DNA from 2 places in the Vibrio sp. 10N genome. Region 1 is predicted to be linked to the other one. Evidence: predicted binding sites of a transcription regulator. Region 1 holds the regulator's gene; the other holds the start of a gene.

Region 1 (3,747 bases):
GCTGTTCATCTTTATTGGCTAGAATAGAAGGTATCATTTTTGGAGACGATACAAATGCAAGAAATCAAAGCATTTAATGAACAACGTGCGGAAATCTATTGGTGGCTGTCCAGCCTATTTGCTTCAGAGCTGACCGAAGATGAGCTAAACAAATATCACAGCCCAGAGATACGTTCGTTTCTAACAGGCCTAGGTGAAAACCCATCCCTCTCTGAGCCGATAAAAACTTTCACCGATGCACTAAATCGCTTACAAGTTCGTGAAGATGCCCAGCTAGAGCTCTCAGCAGACTTCTGCGATCTCTTTTTGAAGTCCGATAAACATGGCGCACTGCCTTATGCCTCTATGTATATTGGTAAGTCCGGCTTGCTTAATGACCAACCAGCACAGGACATGACAGACCTTCTGACAAAGCACGGTGTTGCCGTTAATCAAGATCTGAATGAACCCGCTGACCATCTCGCAATTGAGCTCGACTTTTTGGGCAATCTCATAATCCGCTCCAACGAGCTGGAAAATGAAGCGCACATGAACACCGCGATGACCGAGCAAGCAGACTTCATTAATACCTATTTAATGAGCTGGTTGCCTCAGTTCGTTCAAAAATGCCAACAGTTTGATGAATTTGGTTTTTACGCAGCTGCGGCAAGTTTATTGCACGCTTTCTGTCAGCTCGACCTTACCTATCTTTTGGATGAAAACGACTAGCTAACATGTGGCGCAAAAGGGTTTTCCGCTCTCTATGAGTCAATTTTGCGCCTTAGTTATAAATTTCTAGGATAAATGATTGCCAGCTCACTAAGCTGCGACTACAATTCGCCGTTTAAATGCAATCACCCAACGGCATTACAATTAGACGCCCCTTTCCGGTGCCGACTTTGAGCCATACGCTCAAACTTTGCCTTGGCTTGCATACACTTGCCGGTTCCCGCCTTTAAATTCGTATTTTCACAAAAGTGCTGGAACCACTAAAATGAAAGCGGCACAAACGTTAATTCAACGTTAAACCTATAAGCCGCGACTAATAGGATATCACTATGGCAACCATTAAAGATGTCGCCCGACTTGCTGGCGTTTCAACGACCACAGTATCCCATGTAATTAATAAGACTCGCTTTGTTGCAGAAGCAACACAAGAAAAAGTGATGGCGGCGGTTAATGAGCTCAATTACGCCCCAAGTGCGGTTGCTCGTAGCTTGAAATGCAACTCGACCAAGACCATTGGCATGCTGGTTACGCAGTCGACCAACTTATTTTTCTCAGAAGTCATCGATGGTGTGGAAAGTTACTGCTATCGCCAAGGCTATACTCTCATTTTGTGTAACACAGGCGGTGTTTACGAGAAGCAACGTGACTACATCCGCATGCTTGCCGAAAAGCGTGTTGATGGCATTTTGGTGATGTGCTCAGACTTAACCGAAGAGCTCCTTGAAATGCTTGACCGCCATGCTGATATTCCTAAGGTAATCATGGATTGGGGCCCAGAGAGCTCGCAAGCAGATAAGATCATCGATAACTCGGAAGAAGGTGGCTATCTAGCAACTAAGTTCTTGATTGAAAAAGGTCATACCGATATTGCTTGCCTAAGTGGCCACTTAGAGAAAGCTGTCTGCCAAGAGCGCATCATTGGTTACAAGCGTGCACTGGTGGAAGCCGGTATCGAAATGAAAGAAGATCGCATTTTAGAAGGTAACTTTGAATGTGATACCGCTGTAATCGCCGCGAACCGAATTGCAGCAATGGAAGAAAGGCCCACTGCAGTATTTTGCTTTAATGACACAATGGCATTCGGACTAATGAGTCGCCTTCAGCAGCTTGGCGTTCGTGTCCCTGACGACATTTCTGTTATTGGTTATGACAATATCGAACTGGCTGAATACTTTTCACCTCCGCTCACAACGGTTCACCAACCGAAGCGACGCGTCGGTAAAAATGCCTTTGAGATTCTACTAGAACGAATCAAAGATAAAGGTCACGAAAAACGCATTTTCGAAATGCACCCAGAAATTGTAGAACGTGACTCTGTCAAACCTCTTACCTAATGCTGACAAAAGTGCCGATTTCGGCACTTTTTTTTGATCTCTATTCAAAGTTTTCCCTGCCCACTGTCAATTTTTTATTCACCTCTAGGCACAAATAGTCAACCATTATTTGAACCAGTGTCACATTTTGAAAAAACAGTAATCAATAACTTACATAGTTTTCCTATATGCTATATGTGTCACGCACAGGGCAAACCATCTGAAAGGGTGGGACGCAAAGCCTCCGGCCTAAACCAATTTTTTAATTGATAGGTAGCGGGGTTGCCGATGGCAAGGGGTAAGACTCAGTTATAGCAGTGGCTTAACAGAGCTCTGACACCCGTTTGCTATACTCTCGGACCTGATTTTGGTGACACAATCAATAACACCGAGAAAAGAATAAGCATGGATAATCCTATACTAAAAGATTCAATGCAGTTATTCGCTCAGCTTGGAAGAGTAAAGTCTCGCTCCATGTTCGGCGGATTTGGCATCTTCGTAGATGATACGATGTTTGCATTAGCAGTGAACAACAAATTACATATCAGAACAGACCGCAAGACCATATCTACCTTTAAGAAACTGGGTTACAAACCATACGTTTACAAAAAGCGTGGATTTCCTGTCGTCACTAAATACTTCGCATTACCAGAAGATTGTTGGCAAGACCAAGAGGCTATCTTGGTTCACGCTAAACAAGCGCTTGAATTTGCTAAAACAGAAAAAGCGCAGCAGTCTGAGGCAAAGCCAAACCGACTAAAAGATTTACCTAACTTACGTCTGGCAACGGAGCGTATGCTCAAAAAAGCCGGTATTGAATCTGTCGGTGATTTGCAGCAGCACGGCTCTGTTGAAGCGTTCAAAGCCATTCAAAGAACCCATTCTAGCTCAGTTGGTCTGGAGTTATTGTGGGCACTTGAAGGTGCAATCAACGGAACTCATTGGTCAGTGATCCCGCAAACCAAACGTGAAGAGCTCGCTAGCTCAATCAACTAACCTTTGGTTTTAATGAGAAAAAATCAGCCTTATGGCTGATTTTTTTCGTATTAGTTGAAAGGAAAAGTTCACTGCTCCTTTCTACTAAACTAATACTAAGACATCTCAAAGGATACCGTCATGAGCAAGAAGCTGATATTGGGGCTGGTACTGGTTGCCGTCATCGTATTTTTAGGCATTAATTTTGGTCAACACCTCACGCTCGAGAACGCCAAAGCGCAGCAAGCCGCGCTCGCTGAGTACATCGATGCTAATTTTGTAACGGCTGCACTCACCTACTTTTTTGCCTACATCGCGATTACTGCGTTTTCGATCCCTGGCGCTGCCGTTGTCACCTTACTAGGTGCTGCTTTGTTTGGTTTTTGGACCAGTCTACTGCTGGTTTCTTTCGCAAGTACTATTGGTGCAACATTGGCATTTTTGAGCAGCCGATTCCTGCTTCGTGATTGGGTGCAAAGTAAATTTGGTTCTAAACTCGACACCATTAATAAAGGTGTGGAAAAAGACGGCGCCTTTTACCTATTCTCACTCAGACTCATCCCGGTATTCCCGTTCTTTTTGATTAACCTATTGATGGGTCTGACACCAATCCGTGCATCAAAGTACTACCTAGTTAGCCAACTTGGTATGCTGCCTGGCACTGCCGTCTACCTAAATGCAGGTACGCAACTTGCCAACATCGATAGCCTTTCTGGCATTGTGTCACCAACTGTATTGGCGTCATTTGCAC
Region 2 (3,747 bases), 330 kb from region 1:
AGCTTTGGTGTGTTCTCTCTCGCGCTTACTTGGCTTTGGTGGCGTAAACAACACAAGGTCGACAAACATTCCGATCAGCAGCGTGACCTCAACCAAAAAGACAAACAACTACTTGGACAAACTGCGGTACTTGAAGAAGACATCAATCGCGGTAAATGTCGCATCAGATTGGGGGATACATCTTGGTCGGCTTACAGCGACCAACCGTTGCCTTCCGGTACGTTAGTCAAAGTCATCGACGTAGATGGGATAACCCTACTCATTGAAAAAGCCGAATAAAAAATGCCCCTGACACAAATCAGGGGCATTTTTTTATTTATCTTGCGCTTCGCGTTTATGCTTTGGCACGTAGTTCAGAATCGAGATAGGCACCGGTTTTCTGGGTGTAAACCCTTCAATCTCCACTCGATCTAGCAAATGGCCTAAACGACTCTCAATCATGCACAGGTTCTTGAAATTATCTTTAGAGACCAGCGATACAGCCTCACCTGCCGCTTCAGCGCGACCGGTACGACCAATGCGATGCACGTATTCATCCGCTGGGAATGGTAAGTCATAGTTGATAACCACAGGGAGATTTTCAATATCAATACCACGCGCGGCAACGCCCGTTGCGACTAGGTACTGGATTTCGCCAGCTTTAAACGACTCAATCAATTGCTGACGAATCTTCTGGTTACGGCCACTGTGGAACGCTTCAGCTGCGATGCCGCGCTTTTCAAGCTGGCTCACCAGTTTGGCAGCGCCATGTTTAGTCTCAATAAAAATCAGCGCTTGTTTCCAATCATTGGTTTGCAGCATGTGGCTGAGCAGCGACGATTTCATGTCTTTATCGACCGTGACAATCCACTGCTTGATGTTGCTCTTTGAAGCACTGTGTTTGGTAATCGAGATCTCTTCAGGATCGCGGATTGCCGATTTTGCTAACTCTCGAACTGGGTTAGACAGCGTTGCTGAGAAAAGGAGGTTTTGCGCATCTTCTGGTACGCGAGCAATGATTTTGTTGATGGCATCGATAAAGCCCATATCAAGCATCTTATCGGCTTCATCTAACACCAGTACTTCGAGCTCATCAAAATGAATCGCGCGCTGACCGTACAAATCAATCAAGCGGCCAGGAGTGGCAACGACAATATCAACGCCATCAATCAGCGCTTGTTTTTGCGGTGCGTAATCCACACCACCAAACATCGCCATCGACTTTAAAGGCAGATGCTGCGCGTAGGCTTCAATGCTTTGGTTTACCTGCAGTGCCAGTTCACGAGTCGGCGTTAAGATGATCGCACGCGCACGCTTCTTACGCTGGGTTTCGCTTTGGCTTAGCTTCTCTAGAATAGGCAGCACAAAACTCGCCGTTTTACCGGTACCCGTTTGTGCCGCTGCAATCAGGTTTTCACCTTTTAGGACAATCGGAATTGCTTTGGTTTGAATCGTGGTTGGCTTTTGATAGCCAAGCGACGCTACTGCATCCAATATAGGTTGGCTTAAGCCGAGGTTAGAAAAAGACATCACGAGTTCTCAGACGATTAATTGCAAAAAGTGTAGCAGATCATAAGAATTAAAACGAAAAACCCCTGACAACTCATAGAGCTATCAGGGGTCTTAAAATAATGGCACGCCCTGTAGGATTCGAACCTACGACCACATCCTTAGAAGGGACGTGCTCTATCCAGCTGAGCTAAGGGCGCGCTATAGGGAAAGGATTATACGAGTTAGGAGAGGTAAATCAATGGCTTTATTACTTTGAGTGGTTTAAACGCCCAAAAAAAAGTCAACACATCATCAAAAGACGAAAAACACACCAATGCAAACGTTTGCGTTGTAGCTTTTGAAATAGTTTTCTGGGACAATGCACACAAAAATAACAGTCAATTAACTTTCTCAAGGAAAATTATGTCTGCTCAAAACATTGATGGGAAACTCATTTCTCAAACTGTACGCTCAGAAGTGGCCGCTCGTGTTAAAGCGAGAACGGACGCAGGACTTCGAGCGCCGGGGTTAGCAGTTGTTTTAGTGGGTGAAGACCCAGCCTCGCAGGTTTATGTGGGTAGCAAACGTCGCGCGTGTGAAGAGGTAGGCTTTGTTTCTAAGTCTTACGACTTGCCAGCGAGCGCAACCGAAGAAGAGCTATTAAGCCTAGTTGATGAGCTGAACAATGACCCAGAGGTCGACGGTATCTTGGTGCAATTGCCGCTTCCAGCGGGTATCGATACGACTCACGTTCTTGAGCGCATCATCCCAGAAAAAGATGTCGATGGCTTCCACCCATACAATGTAGGCCGTCTAGCGCAGCGCATTCCTAAGTTACGCTCGTGCACGCCGAAAGGCATTATCACTCTCCTTGACCGTTACAACATTCAACTTCGTGGTAAGCACGCGGTGATTGTGGGTGCATCTAATATTGTTGGTCGCCCAATGACGCTAGAGCTGTTGCTGGCTGGTTGCACAACGACAACCTGTCACCGATTCACTAAAGACTTAGAGAGCCATGTGCGTCAAGCAGACGTGGTAGTGGTCGCTGTTGGTAAGCCAAACTTTGTGCCAGGCCACTGGATTAAGAAAGGTGCGGTTGTGGTCGATGTGGGCATCAACCGTTTAGAGAATGGTACTCTGGTTGGTGATGTCGAATACGATGTGGCTAAAGATAACGCGAGTTTCATCACCCCGGTTCCTGGCGGTGTGGGCCCTATGACAGTCGCAAGCCTGATTGAGAACACCATGATTGCCTGTGAGCAGTTCCACACTGCTAAAAAGTAATCCGCTCCAGTAAGGGAGCTCGCTCCCTTACTTTCATTACCGCTTGTCGCACGACATTTCCCTCTAAAAATCAGTCAGATAACGTTAACTCCCTCTCATTTTTCCCTACTCTTTGTCCTTGTATTAGTAACTTTGCCGCTTTGTCACAGTATTCGTCCCTCACGTTAGGTACAAACAGAGTCAGAAATATTCGTCGACTAATGAGGGGACAACGCTATGTATAAGAAAAATGCCGTAATTACAGCGGAAAGTGGCCTACACACCAGACCAGCAGCACAGTTTGTAAAACAAGCTAAACAGTATGCTGAAGATGTCGAGATTGTATCAAAAGGGAAAACCGCCACCGCCAAAAACTTGTTTAAGCTGCAAACACTGCAGTTGGTGAAAGGCACAGAAGTCACGGTTCAATCTGCCAATAAACAGGCAGTGGATGAGCTGGCGAGTTTCTTAGAGAAAGTGACTGGCTAACGATAATAAAAGGGCTCAACGTACGCGGCCTGAGTACGTTGAGCCCTTTTCTATTTACTGTGTCGGCATTGCGCCTCGGCCACGACTACTTCATCGCAATACGGTCCGCCAAATGACTCACCGCTAAAGCAAAATAGTACGAACGGTTCCACTTCATCAACACGTTGTAATTGTTGTATACCAAGTAAACACGACCATTTTCATCGTCGGGCATGATAAGCCACGCTTTAATGTCTTCATCCAACTGCGGCAATGGGCGACCATCGTATTTAGTTACGCCTAACTTGCTCCACTCTTGCAGTAGTTTGCCTTTTTCAGACTCACGACCTTGCAGTTCCGGTGAAAACCCTTTTGGTACTTTGACTTGGCGACCCCAGGTGTATTTGTCATCCCAACCTGATTGCGCTAGATAGTTCGCGGTAGAAGCAAACACATCGGCTTCCGTATCCCAAATATCTTTCTTACCATCGCCATTGCCATCGGCAGCAAAGTTTAAGAAAGAGCTTGGCATAAACTGGCTTT

The links. The regulator PurR, encoded in region 1, represses purine synthesis genes. The targets are predictions, from matches to a motif close to TNANGNAAACGTTTNCNTNA.
Region 2: a site for PurR is predicted at 1,803-1,822, ahead of folD (bifunctional methylenetetrahydrofolate dehydrogenase/methenyltetrahydrofolate cyclohydrolase FolD). Genes of this name have one in related genera too.

Annotation. Positions count from the first base shown of each region.
Region 1 covers NZ_BTPM01000001.1:1,177,159-1,180,905, reverse strand. Annotated here, with positions in the region: gene torD (molecular chaperone TorD) at 55-708, shown strand; gene purR (HTH-type transcriptional repressor PurR) at 1,038-2,042, shown strand; cyclic di-GMP riboswitch class I at 2,222-2,311, shown strand; gene AAA946_RS05620 (TfoX/Sxy family DNA transformation protein) at 2,427-3,017, shown strand; gene AAA946_RS05615 (TVP38/TMEM64 family protein) at 3,138-3,747, shown strand, end outside.
Region 2 covers NZ_BTPM01000001.1:842,398-846,144, reverse strand. Annotated here, with positions in the region: gene AAA946_RS04040 (NfeD family protein) at 1-279, shown strand, start outside; gene AAA946_RS04035 (DEAD/DEAH box helicase) at 313-1,509, opposite strand; tRNA gene AAA946_RS04030 (tRNA-Arg) at 1,612-1,688, opposite strand; gene folD (bifunctional methylenetetrahydrofolate dehydrogenase/methenyltetrahydrofolate cyclohydrolase FolD) at 1,894-2,757, shown strand; gene AAA946_RS04020 (HPr family phosphocarrier protein) at 2,974-3,225, shown strand; gene AAA946_RS04015 (lytic murein transglycosylase) at 3,311-3,747, opposite strand, start outside.